2 regions of the Streptomyces sp. NBC_00536 genome follow, and region 2 is predicted to be linked to the other one. Evidence: riboswitches for the same ligand, from Rfam matches in the RefSeq annotation. Region 2 holds a riboswitch; the other holds the start of a gene.
What was found. A riboswitch is a leader RNA that binds a small molecule or an ion and turns the genes downstream of it on or off. The one in region 2 is predicted to bind ZMP and ZTP.
Positions count from the first base shown of each region.

Region 1: another riboswitch for ZMP and ZTP. It lies ahead of glyA (serine hydroxymethyltransferase); the one in region 2 lies ahead of OHS33_RS29860 (bifunctional 5,10-methylenetetrahydrofolate dehydrogenase/5,10-methenyltetrahydrofolate cyclohydrolase).

Region 1 covers NZ_CP107819.1:4,984,223-4,997,413, forward strand. The annotation lists gene OHS33_RS22100 (malate dehydrogenase) at 193-1,182, shown strand; gene OHS33_RS22105 (hypothetical protein) at 1,303-3,117, shown strand; gene OHS33_RS22110 (hypothetical protein) at 3,101-3,502, shown strand; gene OHS33_RS22115 (hypothetical protein) at 3,506-4,543, shown strand; gene OHS33_RS22120 (carboxymuconolactone decarboxylase family protein) at 4,551-5,063, opposite strand; gene pdxR (MocR-like pyridoxine biosynthesis transcription factor PdxR) at 5,111-6,508, shown strand; gene OHS33_RS22130 (hypothetical protein) at 6,871-7,713, opposite strand; gene OHS33_RS22135 (hypothetical protein) at 7,853-8,182, shown strand; gene OHS33_RS22140 (glutathionylspermidine synthase family protein) at 8,188-9,393, shown strand; gene rocD (ornithine--oxo-acid transaminase) at 9,400-10,644, opposite strand; ZMP/ZTP riboswitch at 10,755-10,845, shown strand; gene glyA (serine hydroxymethyltransferase) at 10,881-12,149, shown strand; gene trpS (tryptophan--tRNA ligase) at 12,525-13,191, shown strand, end outside.
Region 2 covers NZ_CP107819.1:6,982,162-6,989,371, reverse strand. The annotation lists gene OHS33_RS29880 (class I SAM-dependent methyltransferase) at 1-86, opposite strand, end outside; gene OHS33_RS29875 (4a-hydroxytetrahydrobiopterin dehydratase) at 98-403, opposite strand; gene OHS33_RS29870 (helix-turn-helix domain-containing protein) at 544-1,332, shown strand; gene OHS33_RS29865 (hypothetical protein) at 1,318-1,722, opposite strand; gene OHS33_RS29860 (bifunctional 5,10-methylenetetrahydrofolate dehydrogenase/5,10-methenyltetrahydrofolate cyclohydrolase) at 1,987-2,832, opposite strand; ZMP/ZTP riboswitch at 2,930-3,039, opposite strand; gene OHS33_RS29855 (class I SAM-dependent methyltransferase) at 3,119-3,883, shown strand; gene OHS33_RS29850 (RNA polymerase sigma factor) at 4,096-5,670, shown strand; gene OHS33_RS29845 (amino acid permease) at 5,797-7,210, opposite strand, start outside.

The sequences.
Region 1 (13,191 bases), 2.0 Mb from region 2:
CCGGGGGAATCCCGGCCGGCGCACCCGTTCGTGTGCCACGGACCACACGGACCCGGCGCATGGGCCGCTCCCGGGTCGGATAGCCTGACGGCGGATGTCTCTTCACGTCAAGATTCACTGCGGATATGGAGCGGCGTCCTCCAGCACATGGGGCAGGGACGCCCCACCGCCAGCTGTCTAACGGAGAAGGCCATGACCCGCACTCCCGTGAATGTCACCATCACCGGCGCCGCCGGCCAGATCGGCTACGCGCTGCTCTTCCGCATCGCGTCCGGTCACCTGCTCGGCCCGGACGTGCCGGTCAACCTGCGCCTCCTGGAGATCCCGCAGGGCCTCAAGGGCGCCGAGGGCACCGCCATGGAGCTCGACGACTGTGCCTTCCCGCTGCTGCGCGGCATCGAGGTCACCGACGACGCCAACGTGGCCTTCAACGGCGCGAACGTCGCCCTCCTGGTCGGCGCCCGCCCGCGTACCAAGGGCATGGAGCGCGGCGATCTGCTCGCGGCCAACGGTGGCATCTTCAAGCCCCAGGGCAAGGCCATCAACGACAACGCCGCGGACGACATCAAGGTCCTCGTCGTCGGCAACCCGGCCAACACCAACGCGCTCATCGCGCAGGCCGCGGCCCCGGACGTACCGGCCGAGCGCTTCACCGCGATGACCCGCCTGGACCACAACCGCGCGCTCTCGCAGCTGGCCGCCAAGACCGGCGCCGCCCTCTCCGACATCAAGCGTCTGACGATCTGGGGCAACCACTCGGCCACCCAGTACCCGGACATCTTCCACGCGGAGATCGCGGGCAAGAACGCCGCCGAGCTGATCGCCGACCAGGCCTGGCTCGCCGACGACTTCATCCCGACCGTCGCCAAGCGCGGCGCGGCGATCATCGAGGCCCGTGGCGCGTCCTCGGCCGCCTCCGCCGCCAACGCCGCCATCGACCACGTGTACACGTGGGTCAACGGCACCGCCGAGGGCGACTGGACCTCCATGGGCATCCCGTCGGACGGCTCCTACGGCGTGCCGACCGGCATCATCTCGTCCTTCCCGGTCACCACCAAGGACGGCGCGTACGAGATCGTCCAGGGCCTGGACATCAACGAGTTCTCCCGCGCCCGCATCGACGCCTCCGTGGCCGAGCTGGTCGAGGAGCGCGACGCGGTCCGCGAGCTGGGCCTCATCTAGTCGCACCCCGTACGCCCCTTGCGCCCCGGCCAAACCTGGCCGGGGCGCTTTGGCTTGGACCGGGGCGCTTTGGCTGGTATTCGACTGTCCGGGGAGATAAAAGAAACCTAAGGTCGCCCGGTGACCGACCTCCCTCTTCCCCACCAGCCCACACCGTCCGACCGTGGCGGCGGCGGAGACGACGTCCGCAACGGCCGCCCCCCGGTCCACCCGGCGCTCAGCGAAGCGGGCCGGATGCTGTGCGCGGGCACCTACCTCGACGCCGCCTACCGCGACAAGGTGATCGACGAGCTGTACGTGCACGAGGAGCGCATCGTCGCCCCCTCGTACGGCTTCGACGCCGCCCGCGTCCTCGCCCACGCGCTGCGCGCCCGCCGCGCCGAACTCGGCTGGGCCGCCGGGATACTCGGCGCCTGGTTCGTCGGCATGATCCTCACCGGCGGCGCGCTCCTCGGCCTGCTGGTGCCCTTCGTGCTGCTGAGCCTGTCCGGCTGGCTGCGCGCCCACGACAACCGCCTGGTGCGCTTCCTGGGCGTGGTGCTGCGCATCTACACCTGGCTGTTGCTGCTCCTGCTGGTCATCGGGCTCATCGGGGTGGGGCTGGCCGCGGGGAACGCCTTCGGGCCGCTCGGCGTCTTCGGCGCCGACACCTTCCTGAGCGGCTTCTCCGGTTCCGTCACCGGTTCGGGGGACCCGTACTCCTCCGGCTACGACAGCTACGCGTCCTCCGCGTCCTCCGGTTCCTCCGGACTCGGCGCCGCCGCGGCCCTGTGGTGGGTCCTCGCCGTCTTCCTCGCGATGGTCGCGCTCGTCTGGTTCCAGCGCGGCCAGGCCGCCCGGGCCATCGCCGGGGAACTCTCCCCGCGCCGGTACGCCGACCTCGCGGGCGACCCCGCCGAGGCCGCCCAGGGCGTCCGCTTCGCCCGGATCCGCGGCCGGGTCCGGGCCGAGCAGCACAACCCGCTGATCATGTACAACGTCAACGACCCGTTCTGCGGCGCGGGTGATCCGTACCGCCCGTGGCACCTGTCCGTCGAACTGCGCCCGCGCGAGGACCTCGGCCCCGACCGCAAGGCCGTCCCGGTCACCAACAGCGACATCGTGCGCCGGATCGTCCCGCTGGTCCAGGCCCTGCGGGTGCCCTCGCCGCACGGCTCACCGGCCGCCGAGGCCGCCGTACTGGACCGGATGCGCGAACTCGTCGTCGACGAATGCGTGTTCCTGCCCGGCGGCGGGCTGCCGCACCGCAACGCCGTCCCGCTCACCCCGGACGCCTGGGCCGAGCACCTCGGCGGCGCCCTCGAAGAGGGCGGCGAACGCCGCCGCCACTTCCTGCGCATCCGGGTCGGCGGCTGGGACGAGAACCTCGTCGTCACCGTCTTCGTCCGCGTCCACACCCAGGGCGGCATGATGATGCTGGAGGTCGCGCCGCACGTCCTGCTGCCGCTGCGCACCGTCTTCCAGAACGCCGACGCCGACGCCCACCGCTACCTCCACAACAACTGGCTGGGCAAGGCCGCCTGGGCGCTGCGCCACACCCCCGCCTCCTTCGTCTCCTCCGTCGCCATCCTCGGCCGCGGCATCGCCAGCTGGTGGCGGATCCTCACCGGCGGCCACGGCGGCGCCCTCCCCGAGGGCCCCGGCCTGTCGGTGCGCGAACTCGCCTCCCAGGACAACGGATCGCTCTTCCATCTCATGGACCTCGACCGGTACCTGAAAACCATCCAGGACCGGGTGGTCAGCGGTGTGACACTTGCACTGCACGAAGCGGGCTGGCACACCGAGGAGTTCGCCCAGCGTGCGATCACGGTCGCGGAGGGCGGTACGTACATCCAGTCGGTGAACAACAGCGCCTTCAGCGTCGGTGGCAGCGGACACACCAACACCACCAACCACTCGGGCAGGAGGAGGAGCAGCGGTGGCCATCAGCGGTGAGCAGGAGCGCGGCCGGGAGCGCGGCCGGGACGGCGGAGGGTCCGTCCACTTCGGCGACATCAACGGGAGCAGCTTCAGCATCGGCGGCAGCAACAACACCAACACGGTCAACACCTACGGCGCCGGGGCCGTGCCCGGTCCCGGGGAACTCCTGGAAGCGGTCCTGGACCTGCGCGCCGCGCTCGTCCGGGTGCCGCGCGGCGCCGACCGCACCGCGCTCGACGCCGAACTGGACGCGGTCGCAGGCGACTTGGAAGACACGGACGCGATCCGGCCCGGGCTGGCGGAGCGGCTGCGCGCGGCCCTCACCCGCTGGGCCCCCCTCGTCGAGCCGCTGAACGCGGCGACCGCGCTCGGCGCCCTGCTCGTGTCGCTGGGAGGCTGAACCGTGCCCCCCGCTTCCTCCGGGACGCCCCGCTGGGACTCCCAGGCCCAGCGCTGGGTCTGGGACGCGGCGCCCGCCGCGCCCTCGTCGGCGCCGACCGCGGCCCCGCCGACGGTGCCCGCGCAGCCGACGGCCCCGCCCGAGCAGCCCCCGTACGGACCGCCGCCCGCGCACCCGGTGTACGGGCCCCCGGACCCGGGGATCTGGCTGCCGGGCGGCGCCGACCAGCAAACGCCGCCGCAGACGCAGACGCAGCCGGCCCATGCGCAACCGCCGTTCCCGCCGCCCGGTTACCCGATCCCGCCGGCGTACCCGGGCGCGGACGGATACCCGGGCGGGGACGGATACGGGCCGCAGCGCCGCTGGCTGACCCCGGCCACGGCGGGCATCGCGGTGGCCGCCGTCGCGATCGGCGCGGCCGTCGTGTGGTTCGTGCTGCGCGACTCCGGCGGCTCCGCCCCGGACCAGGCGCGCGGCACCGCGACGCCCAGCGCCACCGCGTCGCTCTCCCCGGACCCGACGGGCGGCCCGTCCGCGTCCGCGTCGGCCTCGCCGTCGTCCTCCGCCTCGCCCAGCGCGAGTACGAGCGCCAGTACGAGCCCGTCGGCGGCCGCAGGCCATGTGACCGTGACCGACCCGAAGGGCTTCACGGTCGCCGTGCCCAAGGGCTGGTACCGGGACGACCCCGGCAACGGCATCTTCTACCGCACCGCCGACCGCTCCTCGCTGCTCCAGATCTTCCAGGTGGTGGAACCGGAGCTGAGCCCCCTCGACGCCGTCAAGGGGGCCTCGGCCGACCTCCGCAACCGCACCAGCGGCTACACGGAGATCAAGGTAGGCGCGGTGCCCGGCGGTTCGGGCGCCTGTGAGCTGGTCTACGAGTACGACAGCGCGGAGTCGCACGGCCGCCGCCGGGGCGTCGAACGGGTCTTCTACGCCCAGGACGGCAACAAGTGGGCCCTGCTGACGGCCGGCCCGGCCGGGGAGTGGGACGCCACCCAGGAACACCTCGCGGCCGCGGTGGCGTCCTTCCACCCCTAGATCGGGATCAGCTCTTGTACATGCCCGGGGTGTAGTGCCCGGGCACCATGCGGGTGGTGACGCCGAACCGGTTCCACACGTTGATCGTCGCGATCACGGCGATCAGCTGGGCCAGTTCGGCCTCACCGAAGTGCTTCGCCGCCTTCTCGTACACCTCGTCGGGAACGAAACCGTCGGTCAGGACGGTCACGGCCTCGGTCAGCTCGATCGCGGCCAGCTCCTTCTCGGTGTAGAAGTGCCGCGACTCCTCCCACGCGCCGAGCAGGACGATCCGGTCGACGCTCTCGCCCGCCGCGATCGCGTCCTTCGTGTGCATGTCCAGGCAGAAGGCGCAGTGGTTCAGCTGCGAGGCGCGGATCTTCACCAGCTCGACGAGGGCCGGGTCCAGGCCCTTCTTCGAAGCGATCTCCAGGGCGAGGACCGCCTTGTAGACCTCCGGGGCGAGCTTGCCGATCTGCATCCGCGGGGTGTGCTCGGGTGCGTGGTGGTCGTGCGTGCCGTGCTGTTCGTTCGTGGTCATGGGGTCCACCGTACGCAGCGGGCGGCCCGCCGGTATGGTCCATATTCATGACCGATTCGTGGGCCACTTTCGGCGCTGACCTGCATCTGGAGCTGACCTTGGGCCGCGGCCTGCGGGCCGGGCTCACCGAATCGCTGCGCGAGGCCGCGCGCGGCGGACGGCTCGCCCCCGGCACCCGGCTGCCCTCCTCGCGCACCCTCGCCGCCGACCTCGGGATCGCCCGCAACACGGTCGCCGAGGCCTACGCCGAACTCGTCGCCGAAGGCTGGCTCACCGCCCGCCAGGGCTCCGGGACCCGGGTCGCCGAGCGGGCCCGCCCGCGCCGGGCCGCCGCGGCCGCGCCGGTACGCCACCCCGCGCGCCGGGGGCCCTCGTACAGCCTGATGCCCGGCTCCCCGGACCTCGGCGGCTTCCCCCGCGCCGCCTGGCTGAGCGCGGCCCGGCGCGCGCTCACCGACGCCCCCAACGAGGCCTTCGGCTACGGCGGGGACCCGCGCGGCCGGCCCGAACTGCGCGAGGCGCTCGCCGGATACCTGGCCCGGGCGCGCGGGGTGTACGCCGACCCCGAACGCATCGTGCTGTGCTCCGGCTTCGCCCACGGACTGCTGCTGATGACCCGGCTGCTGCGGGCGCGCCGGGTCCGGGAGGTCGCGGTGGAGGCGTACAGCCTCGACGTGCACCGCGACCTCCTCACGCGCGGCGGGCTGCGGACCCGGCCGCTGGCGCTGGACGCCTCCGGCGCGCGGACCGCTGAACTCGCCGGGTCGGGGGCGGGCGCCGTCCTCCTCACCCCCGCGCACCAGTTCCCCACCGGGGTCGCGCTGACGCCCGGGCGGCGGGCGGCCGCCGTCGACTGGGCGCGGACCGCCGGGGGCCTGATCCTGGAGGACGACTACGACGGCGAGTTCCGCTACGACCGCCAGCCCGTCGGCGCGCTCCAGGGCCTCGACCCGGACCGGGTCGTCTACCTCGGCACCGCCAGCAAGTCCCTGGCGCCGGGGCTCCGGATGGGCTGGATCGTCGCGCCGCCCGGGCTCGTCGAGGAACTCCTCGCCGTCAAGGGGCGCACCGACTGGACCTCCAGCGCGCTGGACCAGCTGACGCTGGCGCAGTTCATCACCTCCGGGGCGTACGACCGGCACGTACGGGGGATGCGGCTGCGGTACCGGCGGCGGCGCGACGAACTCGTGGCGGCGGTGGGGGAGCGGGTGGCCGTGTCCGGCATCGCGGCGGGGCTGCACGCGGTGCTGGACCTCCCGGCGGGGACCGAGCGCTCGGTCCTCCAGGCCGCCACCTGGCAGGAACTGGCCCTGGAGGGCCTGGCCCGCTTCCGCCACCCGGAGGCCGACATGCCGCCCCGCGACGCCCTCATCGTCGGCTACGGCACCCCCTCCGACAGCGCCTGGACCCCCACCCTCACCGCCCTCCGCGCAGCCCTCCCCTAACCGGGAGCCGCCCAGGCCCCATCCCAGCCCCGCCGGGACCTGGCCAAACCCGGCCTCGCTGGACCGGAGCCAAACTCAGCCTCGCCGGCGTTTGAGGCGCCGCGGGAGGCCACCCCAGCAGCAGGCAGCGCCCATCTCAGCCCCGCCGGGGCCGGAGCCAAACTCAGCCTCGCCGGTGTTTGAGGCGCCGCCGGAGGCACCCCGGCCACGCGGGGCCGTCGGGTGGTCGGGAGCCCTCAAGCGTCGGGCGGGCTGATGTCGCCTCCGGCGGCGCCTCAAACGCCGGCGGGGCTGGAGCGGGCCCGGCGCACCCCGCAACCCCCAGCCTGCCCGGCGATTGAGGGCCCGCCGGAGGCGAGGAGCTACGGGGCGGGGTCGGTGGCGGCAGGGGTTGGGGGGTCGCCGAAGCGGGCCAGGGTCAGGGCGCCGGCGACGGCTACGGCGAAGCCGAGGGCCGCCAGCCAGGTCAGACCGTCACGGGTGCGATCCCCGAGGCACAGGACCCCGACCACGGCCGGGCCGATCGTCTCGCCCAGGACCAGCCCGGCCGTGGCCGCCGTCACCGACCCGCGTTGCAGGGCCGAGGTCAGGAGCAGGAAGGCCGCCCCACCCCCCAGCAGCAGCGCGTAGAGCGCCGGGTTCGCCACCAGCGCCCCCGGCGCGAAGCCGTCGATCAGCCGGACCGCGACCTCCACCACCCCGAAGCCCGTTCCCGCGCCCAGCCCCAGCACGAGCGCCCGCGAGCGGTCCGGCAGCCGCCCGGCCGCCGCCCCCACCAGCAGGACCGCCGCCGCGGCCGCCAGCATCGACCACTTGAGCGCCGTACTCCCCGGCCGGGAGCCCTCGGCCCCGGAGGCGAGGCCCAGCAGGGCGAGGCCGAGGCAGACGACGCCGACCGCCCCCCACTCCGTACCGCTGAGCCGGACCTTCAGCAGCCGCGCCGCGACCACGGCGGTCACCGCGAGGCTGGCGGCCAGTGCCGCGCCGACGGCGTAGATGGGGATCGAGCGCAGGGCGATGATCTGGAAGACGAAGCCGATCCCGTCGAGGCTCAGACCGGCCAGATACCGCCACTGCCGCAGCGCCCGCAGCAGCAGCGCGGGGTCCACTCCGGACCCCGTACCCGGCTCGGCCGCCCGCGCGGCCACCGCCTGGAGCACGGAGGCCGTACCGAAACAGACCGCCGAAGCCAGCGCGCACACCATCCCGATCAGCACGCGACGAACTGTAGACCCAGACGGAGACCTGGACGGAGACGTGGACGCAGCGGCCGGATTCCACCGGTGGGGCGCCCCGCTCTAGGGTGGGGCCCGACACACGCGCCGGCCAGGGGAGCCCCCGTCCATGGACAACGACAACACCAGCGGTACGACGCCGACGCCGACGCCGACGCCGACGCGGCGGCGGATGCGGTCCGGCGCCGTCGCCCTCGGCGGGGTGGGGCTGCTCGCCGCTTCCCTCGTGGCCTGCGGCTCCAGCGGTGAGCCCGACAAGCGGTGCGTGTCGAAGACCTCGATGGACAAGCTGGACAGCAAGGAGTGCCGCAGCGGCGGCCGCGGCACCTACTACTACGGCGGCACCACCAGCAACGGCAAGGCCACCGGCGGCAGCTTCGACAAGTCGGCGGTCAGCCGCGGCGGCATCGGCGGCGGCCACAAGTCCAGCGGCGGCTGAGCGGCGTGCGCCGTCACACGATCGAGCCGCGCCCCGACTGGCAGCGGACCGTCGAGGAGCAGGGGCTGGTCTATCCGCTGACCCGCTATCCCGACGACTCCCTGCGCCCCTACTGGGACGAGAGCGCGTACTACTCCTTCACGCTCCCCGAGGTCGAGGCGCTCGAAGACGTCGTCGAGGAGCTGCACAGGATGTGCCTGGCCGCGGCCGCGCACATCGTGGAGCACGACCGGTTCGCCGACCTCGGGATCAGCGATCCGCGGCTCGCCGCGCTGATCGCCGGGTCCTGGCGGCGGCGCGCCGAACAGCCGTCCCTCTACGGCCGGTTCGACCTGCGCTACGACGGTGCGGGCGGCCCCGCCAAGATGCTGGAGTACAACGCGGACACCCCGACCTCCCTGGTGGAGGCGGCGAGTCCGCAGTGGTTCTGGATGGAGGAGCGCTTCCCCGGCGCCGACCAGTGGAACTCGCTGCACGAGCGGCTCGTCGCGGCCTGGCGCCGCCAGGCCCGCCTGCTGCCGCCCGGGCCCGTGCACTTCGCGCACTCCGAGGCGGACGAGCTGGGCGAGGACCTGATGACGGTCGCCTACCTCCAGGAGACCGCCGAGCAGGCCGGGCTGGCGACCGAGGCCCTCTCCGTCGAGCGGATCGGCTGGGACCGGCTCTCCGGCCGGTTCGTCGACGAGAAGCTCCGCTTCATCCGCAGCTGCTTCAAGCTCTACCCGTGGGAGTGGCTGGCCGAGGACGAGTTCGGCCCGCAGGTGCTCGACACCATCGACCTCGGCGGAGCCTCCGGTTCCACCCTGTGGATCGAGCCGCTCTGGAAGATGCTGCTGTCCAACAAGGCGCTGCTGGCGATCCTGTGGGAGCTGTACCCGGACCACCCGAACCTGCTCCCCGCCTACCTCGACGGCCCGCGCGAGCTGGCGCACACTACGGGGTACGCCGTGAAACCGCTGCTGGGCCGCGAGGGCGCCGGGGTCACCCTGCACCCCGCGGGCGCACCCCCGTACGAGCCCCCCGCCGAGCCGGACGAGGACGACGGGCCGGTGTGCTTCCAGGGCCTCGCCCCGCTGCCCGACTTCGACGGCAACCGGGTGGTGCTCGGCGCGTGGGTCGTCGAGGACGAGGCGGCGGGGCTCGGCATCCGCGAATCCGCGGGGCCGGTCACGGACGAGTACGCCCGCTTCCTGCCCCACGTGATCCTCTAGGGCCCGTTACGCGGACAGGACCGCGCGCAGTTGGTCGAGGCCCCAGTCCAGGTCCTCCTTGCTGATGACCAGCGGCGGTGCGATCCGGATCGTCGACCCGTGGGTGTCCTTGACCAGGACCCCCCGCGCCATCAGCTTCTCGGAGATCTCCCGGCCCGTGCCGAGCGACGGGTCGATGTCGACCCCGGCCCACAGCCCGCGCCCGCGCACGGCGGTCACCGCGCCGCCGCCCACCAGCAGCCCCAGCTCCCGGTGCAGGTGGTCGCCGAGTTCGGTGGCGCGCTGCTGGTACTCGCCGGTGCGCAGCATCGCGATCACCTCCAGGGCGACCGCGCAGGCCAGCGGGTTGCCGCCGAAGGTGGAGCCGTGCTCGCCGGGGTGGAACACGCCGAGCACGTCCCGGTCGGCGACCACCGCCGACACCGGCACGACGCCGCCGCCGAGCGCCTTCCCCAGGATGTAGAGGTCCGGTACGACGCCCTCGTGGTCCAGGGCGAAGGTCTTCCCGGTCCGGCCGAGGCCCGACTGGATCTCGTCGGCCATGAACAGCACGTTCCGCTCGCGCGTCAGCTCCCGTACGGCCTTCAGGTAGCCCGGCGGCGGCACCAGTACGCCCGCCTCCCCCTGGATCGGCTCCAGCAGCACGGCGACGGTGGTGTCGGTGAGGGCCGCCGCGAGGGCGTCGAGGTCGCCGTAGGGGACGATGTCGAAGCCGGGCGTGTAGGGCCCGTAGTGGTCGCGGGCCTCGGGGTCGGTGGAGAAGGACACGATGGTCGTCGTACGGCCGTGGAAGTTGTTGGACGCGACGATGATCCTGGCCTGGCCGTCGGGGACGCCCTTGACCTCGTAACCCCACTTGCGGGCGGTCTTCACGGCGGTCTCCACCGCCTCCGCGCCCGTGTTCATCGGCAGCACCATCTCCTTGCCGCACAGCTCGGCCAGCTCGCGGCAGAAGTCGGCGAAGCGGTCGTGGTGGAAGGCGCGCGAGGTGAGGGTGACCCGCTCCAGCTGCTCTTTCGCGGCGTCGATCAGCCGCCGGTTGCCGTGGCCGAAGTTGAGGGCCGAATAGCCCGCGAGCATGTCGAGGTAGCGCTTGCCCTCCACGTCGGTCATCCAGGCGCCCTCCGCCGAGGCGACGACGACGGGGAGCGGATGGTAGTTGTGCGCGCTGTGCGCGTCGGCGGCGCTGATCGCGGCCGAAGTGGCGGCATGGCTCTGGGCATCGCTCTTGGCATCGATCTGAGTCGACACGGGGTCTCCGTTTCGTCCGTGCGGGACAAGTGACGAGGGTGGCGTCATTGTCTATCTCGCTCGCGATCCGGACGGGGAAACCTCGAACGTGGCGCGGCCGCTAAGCTGGCGGCACGCACGGCGACTGGCGTACGGAGAACCAACTCCGGGGGAGTCGTGCGCGCACGACCGCATCAAAGGCCGCTCGCCTGGGCCTCGCGGGGACGAGATCTGACATCGACCCCGGAGGAGCCGCCATGTCCGCGAGCCGCCACCCCGCCCTTTTCGCGACCGACCCCGAACTCGCCTCGTTCGTCACGGCGGAGGAACAGCTCCAGGCCGACACCCTGCGCCTGATCCCCAGCGAGAACTACGTGTCCGCGGCGGTGCTCGAAGCGTCGGGCACCGTGCTGCAGAACAAGTACAGCGAGGGGTACCCGGGCCGCCGCTACTACGAGGGCCAGCAGAACATCGACCGCATCGAGGCCCTCGCGATCGAGCGGGCCAAGGGCCTGTTCGGCGTGGACCACGCCAACGTCCAGCCGTACTCCGGATCCCCGGCCAACCTGGCCGTCTACCTGGCCTTCGCCAAGCCCGGCGACACCGTTATGGGCATGGCCCTGCCGATGGGCGGGCACCTGACCCACGGGTGGGGCGTCTCCGCGACCGGGACGTGGTTCCGGGGCGTGCGCTACGGCGTCCGCCGGGACACCGGCTTGATCGACTTCGACGAGGTCCGTGACCTGGCCCTCAAGGAGCGGCCGAAGGTCATCTTCTGCGGTGGCACCGCGCTGCCCCGGACCATCGACTTCGCCGCCTTCGCCGAGATCGCGAAGGAGGCCGGGTCGGTGCTGGTGGCCGACGTCGCGCACATCGCGGGCCTGATCGCGGGCGGCGCGCACCCCAGCCCGGCCGAGCACGTGGACGTCGTCTCCACCACCACGCACAAGACCCTGCGCGGGCCGCGCGGGGCGATGCTGATGTGCCGCGAGGAGCACGCGAAGGCCATCGACAAGGCGGTCTTCCCCGGGCTCCAGGGCGGGCCGCACAACCAGACCACGGCGGGCATCGCGGTCGCCCTGCACGAGGCGGCGCAGCCGGGGTTCGTGTCGTACGCGCACGGGGTGGTCGCCAATGCGAAGGCGCTCGCGGCGGCGCTGCTGGAGCGGGGCTTCGACCTGGTGTCGGGCGGTACCGACAACCACCTGATCCTGATGGACCTGACCTCGCGGGGCGTGCCGGGGAAGGTGGCGGCCAAGGCGCTGGACCGGGCGGGGATCGTCGTGAACTACAACACGGTGCCGTTCGACGCGCGCAAGCCGTTCGATCCCTCGGGGGTGCGGATCGGGACGCCGTCGCTGACCTCGCGGGGGCTGCGGCCGGAGCACATGCCGGTGGTCGCGGACTGGATCGCGCGCGGGGTCACGGCCGGGGCCGCCGGTGACGAGGCCGCGCTTTCCGCGATCCGCGCCGAGGTGACCTCCCTGACGTCCGCCTTCCCGGCCCCGGGCCTCCCGGTCTCCTGACCACCGCCCGGTGGGCCCTCCGGGGGCCCTCCGGGGGCGCCTCAAACGCCGGCGAGGCTGGGATGGCGGGCCTGTGGGGCGCCACAACCAGCGGCACGTGAGCTGCATGGGCAGCGAATTCAGCCCCGCCGGCGTTTGAGGCGCCCCCGGAGGGGACGAGCGGCCGCGGCCGGAGTCGGGGAGTGGCCCGCACGGCCGGAAAGCGGTCGCTTGATTCGCGCAAGATCAAGCCGACCGGATACGAGCGGGTACGGAAGGTGACGCCCGCCCCCGCACCGGCACCGGACCGCCGCCCAGCTCCGCGCACAGCGGCCGGCAGCCCGGATCCGGCCAGCGGGGGCCGAAGACCACCCCCGCACCTGAGAGAATGGGGCCATGGCCTCTGATCGTCCCCGCGCGCTCTCCGGTATCCAGCCGACCTCCGGTTCGTTCCACCTCGGGAACTACCTCGGAGCGATCCGGCAGTACGTCGCCCTGCAGGAATCCCACGACGCCTTCTACATGGTCGTCGACCTGCACGCGATCACCATGCCGCAGGATCCGAAGGAACTGCGCGCCAATACGCGGCTCTCCGCCGCCCAGCTGCTCGCCGCCGGGCTCGACCCCGAGCGCTGCACCCTCTTCGTCCAGAGCCACGTGCCCGAGCACGCGCAGCTCGGCTGGGTCATGAACTGCATCACCGGCTTCGGCGAGGCCAGCCGGATGACCCAGTTCAAGGACAAGTCCGCGAAGTCGGGCGCGAACAACGCCACGGTCGGCCTGTTCACGTACCCGATCCTGCAGGTCGCCGACATCCTGCTGTACCAGGCGAATTCCGTCCCGGTCGGCGAGGACCAGCGCCAGCACATCGAGCTGACCCGCGACCTGGCCGAGCGCTTCAACCAGCGCTTCGGGCAGACCTTCACCGTCCCGGCCGCCCACATCGTCAAGGAGGTCGCGAAGATCTACGACCTCCAGGACCCGGCGATCAAGATGTCGAAGTCCGCGTCCACCCCCAAGGGTCTGATCAACCTCCTCGACGAGCCCAAGGCCACCGAGAAGA
Region 2 (7,210 bases):
GCGGCGGCCTCGGCGCGCGGGGTGCCGCCGCGGGTGGCGTCGTACTCCCGGGCTTCCGCGTCGTAGTCCAGCAGGGTCTTCGTCATGTCGTGCGGCCTCAGTTCGCGCCGTGGGCGGGGGCCAGGTCCTGTACCCGCTGGGCGAGTTCGAAGTCCGTCTCGGTCACCGCGTCGCCCGCGCTGTGGGTGTTCACCGCCAGGCGGACCGTGTTGTAGCCGAGGGTGAGGTCGGAGTGGTGGTTCAACTCGTCCTGGACCACGGCGATGTGGGCGACGAGGGCGCTGGCCGCGAGGTGCGTGCCCAGCCGGTAGGTGCGGACGATCCGGTCGTCTTCGAAGGCCCAGCCCGGGAGTTCCCGCAACCGGTCCTCGATCTCCTTCTGCGACAGCGGCTGACTCGGCATGGGCAGGCTCCCTCGTTCCCGTGACCGTCCTCGTGACCGTCCTCGTGACGTGCGGTCAAGGTTCCCACAGCGCGCGCCGGAGCGAACCGTTCGCGCCGTGGCGCGCCGTGCCGTCACAGCGCTGGGTTAACGTCGGTCGCATGACGACGTCCGTGGGTCCACTGCTCCGGTCCTGGCGCGAGCGGCGCGGGATCAGCCAGCTGGAGCTGGCGGGCCGGGCCGACTCCTCCGCCCGGCACATCAGCTTCGTGGAGACCGGCCGGTCCCGGCCGAGCGAGGAGATGGTGATCCGGCTGGCCGACCGGCTCGACGTGCCGGTGCGCGAGCGCAACGCCCTGCTGCTCGCGGCCGGTTACGCCCCGCGGTACGCGCACACTCCGCTGGACGCGCCGGGGATGGCGGCCCTGCGGGAGGGGCTGGAGCGGCTGCTGGCGGCGTACGAGCCGTATCCGGCGCTGGTCGTGGACGGTACGTACACGGTCGTCGCGGCCAACCGGGGCATCGCGATGCTGCTGGACGGTCTGCCGGAGCACCTGCTCGCACCGCCGCTGAACGCGATGCGGATCACCCTGCACCCCGAGGGGCTCGCGCCCCGGATCCGCAACCTCGCCGAGTGGCGGGGGCACCTGCTGGCCCAGATGGACCGGCAGATCGCGCTGGCCCGTTCGGAGCGGCTGCGCGCGCTGTACGACGAGGTGGCGGCGTACCCCTTCGCGGACACGGACCCGCGGGACGCCTCCGACCCGGCGGCCGTCGCCACCATCGCGCTCCCGCTGCGGATCGAACACGAGGGGCACCTGCTGTCCTTCGTCTCCTCCATCGCCACCTTCAACACCCCGATGGACGTGACCGTCGCCGAGCTGGCCATCGAGACCCTGCTCCCGGCCGATCCGGCGACAGCCAAGTACCTGCACTCACTGGCCCCTTGAGCCCCGCGCGGCCCACTGGAGCACCGCGAAGGCGGCGACGACCGCGGCCTGCGCCGGGATCCACACCAGCCCGGCCGTGGTCGGCTCGAACCAGAGGAACAGCGAGAGCAGACTCAGCGCCACCCAGGCGCAGTTGATCTCGATGACCGCCATCACCAGGGCGGCGGCGGGCTGCCTGCGGGCGGCCAGCGCGCCGACGGCCGCGCCGTACCCGGCCAGCATCACGCCGAGCACCAGCAGCGGGGTGCGACCCACCCCGAGCAGCCGTCCGAGCGGGCCGGCCAGGAGGGCGTAGGCGAGCCCGTTGGCACCGGTGACGACGGCGTCCAGTGCCAGCAGCGGACGCAGCGGAAGGCGCGGCGCGCGGGCGGTGAGCAGGGTTGCGGACATGACGGATCAGCCTCCATGCGGGTTCGGCGGGCGGGAGCGTGGGGCCGGTTCCCGGACCGCAGTGCGGCGGCCCGGGATCCGGTGCCCCCACCCTCCCGCCCGCCGCCCGCCGGGTCGATTACCCCGCGGGTCATGCCCGGGCGGCCCCGGCCTCGCCGGTGGCGGCTGGCGGCGCACCCGGAACGTCGCGGGCACGCGGAACGCCCCGGGCCGTTCGGCCCGGGGCGTTCGTCGTGCGGGGCGCCCCCGTGGGGGCCGGTGGGCTCAGGCGAGGTCGGCCAGGGTCAGGCCGGCCTGGGCCGCGGCCGCCTGCACGGTCTGCTCCAGCAGCACGGCGATGGTCATCGGGCCGACGCCGCCGGGGACCGGGGTGATCAGCGAGGCGCGGGCGGCGGCCGACTCGAAGTGCACGTCGCCGCGGTTGCCGTCGTACCCGGCGTCCAGGACCACCGCGCCCGGCTTGATGTCCTCGCCCCGGATGAACTCGGCCTTGCCGACGGCGGCGACCAGCACGTCCGCCTGGCGGATGATCGAGGGGAGGTCCTCGGTGCGGGAGTGGCAGTAGGTGACGGTGGCGTTCTGGCCGAGCAGCAGCATCCCGGCGGGCTTGCCGAGGATGGCGCTGCGGCCGACGACCACGGCGTGCTTCCCGGCGAGGTCGACCTCGTACTCGGCGAGCAGCCGCATGATCCCGCCCGGGGTGCAGGACACGAAGCCGGGCAGTCCGAAGCCCATGGCGGCGAAGGAGTGCATGGTGACGCCGTCGACGTCCTTGCCCGGGGCGATGGCCTCGAAGGCGGCGCGCTCGTCGATGTGGTGCGGGACCGGGTGCTGCAGCAGGATGCCGCTGACCTCGGGGTCCACGGAGAGCGCGGTGAGGGTGGTGATCAGTTCCTCGGTGGTGGTCGAGGCCGGCAGCTCGACGTGGCGGGAGGTGATGCCCGCCTTGGCGCAACGGTTCTGCTTCATGCGTACGTACGTCACGGACGCGGGGTCCTCGCCGACCAGCACGGTCGCGAGGCAGGGAGCGGTGCCGGTGCGCCGGGTCAGCTCGGCGGCCAGGGCGGCGGTGCGCTCCGAGATGCGGCGGGCGACGGCGGTGCCGTCCATCAGCGTGGCGGTACCGGCCTCGGCCTGGTCCTGAACGGTCTGGTCCTGAACGGTCTGGGCAGTCGTCACGGGGTCTCCTGAACGTCGCTGCGGGATCGCGGATCGCCCAGGCGCGCGGCAGTCGACGTATCGGGACACCTCGGTGCCGCGGTACGCCGGGCCGCTCCCCGGTGGTGATCCACCCAAGCGCCAGTCACGGCCCGCCGCCCAGTGTAGTCGAAGCCCGTGACCGGCCACGATGCGGAATCGAGTGGATCACAGCGGGCGCAGCTGGGACGATCACCACATGACACCCCATTTCGATCAGCTCGTCGCCGAGGCCGAGTCCGTGTCCGTGGACGGCTGGGAATTCTCCTGGCTCGACGGCCGGGCGACCGAGCAGCGCCCTTCCTGGGGCTACCAGAGGCTGCTGGGCGAGCGTCTGGCGGGCGTACAGGCGGCGCTGGACATCCAGACCGGCGGGGGCGAGGTGCTCGCCGGAGCGGGCGTCCTGCCGCCGCTGATGGTGGCCACCGAGTCCTGGCCGCCGAACGTCGCCAAGGCGACCCGGCTGCTGCACCCGAAGGGGGCGGTCGTGGTCGCGGATCCGGACGAGCCGCCGCTGCCCTTCGGTGACGAGGCCTTCGACCTCGTCACCAGTCGGCACCCGGTGACCGTGTGGTGGGCGGAGATCGCGCGCGTGCTGCGGCCCGGCGGTGCCTACTTCTCCCAGCAGGTCGGACCGGCGAGCGTCTTCGAACTCGTCGAGTACTTCCTCGGCCCGCAGCCGGAGGAGGTCCGGCGCGGCCGGCACCCCGACGACGCGGTGGCCGCCGCGGCCGCCGCGGGGCTGGAAGTCGTCGATCTGCGGTCGGAAAGACTGCGTACCGAGTTCCATGACATCGGAGCCGTGATCTACTTTCTCCGGAAGGTCATCTGGATGGTGCCCGGCTTCACGGTCCACCAGTACCGCGACCGGCTCCGCGAGCTCCACGAACGGATCGGGCGCGAAGGCCCGTTCGTCGCGAACACCGCCCGGTTCCTCATCGAGGCCCGCAAACCGGGCCGATGATCGGGGCGGACGGATGTGCGGCCGAAAGGTTGCGCGGACACAGCGTGGCGCAGGTCACTCAATTCATGGCGTAACGAATCTACTCGGGCGTGCGATGAACCGACAGGTGTCCTCGCGCGGCGCCGGAATAACGACCCCCCTCGGGCTCGTTCCACGAGTTCGCGCGATGATGTCCCGTCCCGCCCCATATCTGCCGCAACGAGAGGCTCCTTGTGTCGCTCAGCCCGTCCCGTACGTTCCCTCCGGAGATCGCCGAATCCGAGGCCCTGGTCGCGCTCGTCGAGCGTGGCCGCGAGCAGGGTCACATCAACGGTGACGACGTGCGCCAGGCCTTCGAGGCCGGCCGCATCCCGGTGGACCAGTGGAAGCGGGTCCTGCGCAGCCTGAACCAGGTTCTGGACGAGGAAGGCGTCGCGCTGCACGTCAGCGCCGCCCCGGCCGCGAAGGCCCCCGCCAAGAAGGCCCGCAAGGCCGCCGCCGCCCCGGCCCGCACCGTGACCAAGAAGGCCGCCGCGCCGCGCCCCATCGGTGCGCGCAAGACCGCGGCCCCCGCCACCGCGGCGGCGATATCCGCTCCGTCGGCCTCCGGGACCGAGGAGGAGGCGCTGGCCGAGGCCGCCGCCGAGCCGAAGAAGCGGACGGTCAAGAAGACCGCCGCGAAGAAGGCGACGGCCACCAAGAAGACCGCCGCCGCGAAGAAGGGCGCCAAGGACGGCGACGAGGGCGAGACCCCCGCTGCCGAGGGCGAGGACTGGACCGAGGAGGACCTCGCCGACGAGGCGGAGGAGACCACCCCCGCCAAGGCCGGCACCCAGGGCTTCGTGCTGTCCGATGACGACGAGGACGACGCCCCGGCCCAGACGGTCATGGTGGCCGGTGCCACCGCCGACCCGGTCAAGGACTACCTCAAGCTCATCGGCAAGGTGCCGCTGCTCAACGCCGAGCAGGAGGTGGAGCTCGCCAAGCGCATCGAGGCCGGTCTCTTCTCCGAGTACAAGCTCGAAGAGGAGGAGGACCACAAGCCCGCGTTCAAGCGCGAGCTGGAGATCCTCGTCGAGGACGGCCGCCGGGCCAAGAACCACCTGCTGGAGGCCAACCTCCGCCTCGTGGTCTCGCTGGCCAAGCGTTACACCGGCCGCGGCATGCTCTTCCTGGACCTGATCCAGGAGGGCAACGTCGGTCTGATCCGCGCGGTGGAGAAGTTCGACTACACCAAGGGCTTCAAGTTCTCCACGTACGCCACGTGGTGGATCCGCCAGGCGATCACCCGCGCCATGGCCGACCAGTCGCGCACCATCCGCATCCCGGTGCACATGGTCGAGATCATCAACAAGCTGGCCCGTGTCCAGCGCCAGATGCTCCAGGACCTGGGCCGCGAGCCCACCCCGGAGGAGCTGGGCAAGGAACTCGACATGACCCCCGAGAAGGTCATCGAGGTCCAGAAGTACGGCCGCGAGCCGATCTCGCTCCACACCCCGCTGGGTGAGGAGGGCGACAGCGAGTTCGGTGACCTCATCGAGGACTCCGAGGCGGTCGTCCCGGCCGACGCGGTCTCCTTCACCTTCCTCCAGGAGCAGCTCCAGTCCATCCTGGGCACGCTCTCGGAGCGCGAGGCGGGCGTGGTCTCCATGCGCTACGGCCTCAACGACGGCCAGCCGAAGACGCTGGACGAGATCGGCCGCGTGTACGGGGTCACCCGTGAGCGCATCCGCCAGATCGAGTCCAAGACGATGTCGAAGCTGCGCCACCCGTCGCGCTCGCAGGTGCTGCGCGACTACCTGGACTAAAAATCCGGCCGGACCAAGAGTCCCGGCGAAAGCCCGCGCCGTACCGGCCGCCCGCGTCGCGCACCACGACACGGACAGCCCGTACGGCGCGGGCTTTCGCGTACCCGGCGGCGCCCGGGTCCGTTCCTACGCTCCGGCGCGCTCGGCGCGCTGCTTGCGGGCCGACATCACGGCGTAGACGAGCACGCCCGCGAAGAGGAAGAGCACGCCCTGGTAGACGGCCTCGTACCCGGAGCCCGCGACCAGCCACATCGAGAAGCCGAAGGCCAGACCGGCCAGGATCCCGTCCCGGACGAGCCGGCCCGGGGCCACGCGCTCGCCCTGGCCGGAGACCAGGAAGTGGATCTGGGCGGCGGTGGACAGCAGGTAGGGCACGGTCGCCGTGAAGGTGGTGACCAGGACCAGGACCTCGAAGACCCCCTGCGTGCCCGAGGTGTAGTTGTAGACGGTCAGCGCCGAGGCGAGGACGACGGTGACGATCACTCCGACCACCGGGACCCCGCGCCGCTTGGTCTCGAAGGCCTTCGGGAAGAGGCCGTCCTTCGCCGCCGCGTACGGGGTCTGCGCGCTGAGCAGGGTCCAGCCGTTGAGCGCGCCGACCATCGAGACGACGGCGGCGCAGGCGACCAGGGTGCCGCCCCAGCTGCCGCCGAACATGGCGTTCACGGCGTCGGTGAAGGGCGCGGCGGAGGAGACCAGCGTGTCGTGGGCGACCAGGCCGAAGACGGCGACGGTCCCGAGGAGGTAGACGGTGGCGGCGCCGAGGGTGCCCAGGATGGTCGCGCGCCCGACGTTGCGGGCCGGGTCGCGGACCTCGCCCGCGCTGACCGCGGCCGATTCCACGCCGAGGTAGGAGAACAGCAGGATCGCGGCGGAGGCCGAGACGGCGCCGACGGCGCTCTGGTCGGTGGCCCGGAACGGTCCGAGGTGCGCCGGGTCGAAGAAGAACAGGCCGCCGACCGCGACCAGCAGGAGCGGGGCGAATTTCAGCACGGTGGCCACGAGCTGGACCGCGCCGACGTAGCGGGTGCCCGCCAGATTGGCGAGCGCGGGCAGCCACTGCACGGTGAGGGCGGCCAGACACATCGACCACTTGTGCGCGCCGACGGCCGGGAACAGCACGGCGAGGTAGCCGACGGAGGCCACGGCCAGCGCCGCGTTGGAGACCCAGGTGGTGATCCAGTAGCTCCAGGCCGCCAGGAACCCGGCGAAGTCGCCGAAGGCGGCGCGGGCGTAAACGTACGGGCCCCCGGTCTGCGGGAGCCGGCCGGCGAGCCGGCCGAAGACCAGGGCGAGGGCGATCGCGCCGAGGCTGAGGACCCCGAAGGCGACCAGGCTGATCGTGCCGAAGGGGGCGACCGAGGCGGGCAGGAGGAAGATCCCGCCGCCGACGATGTTCCCCATCACCAGGCAGGTGGCGACGGGCAGGCCGAAGCGGCGGGCGTGCGGGGTGGAGCCCGGTCCGGGCTGGTCAGGGCCGGGTGCGGGAGGGGTGTTCACGGCAGGGGTGTTCACGGCAGGGGTGTTCACGGCAGCGGTG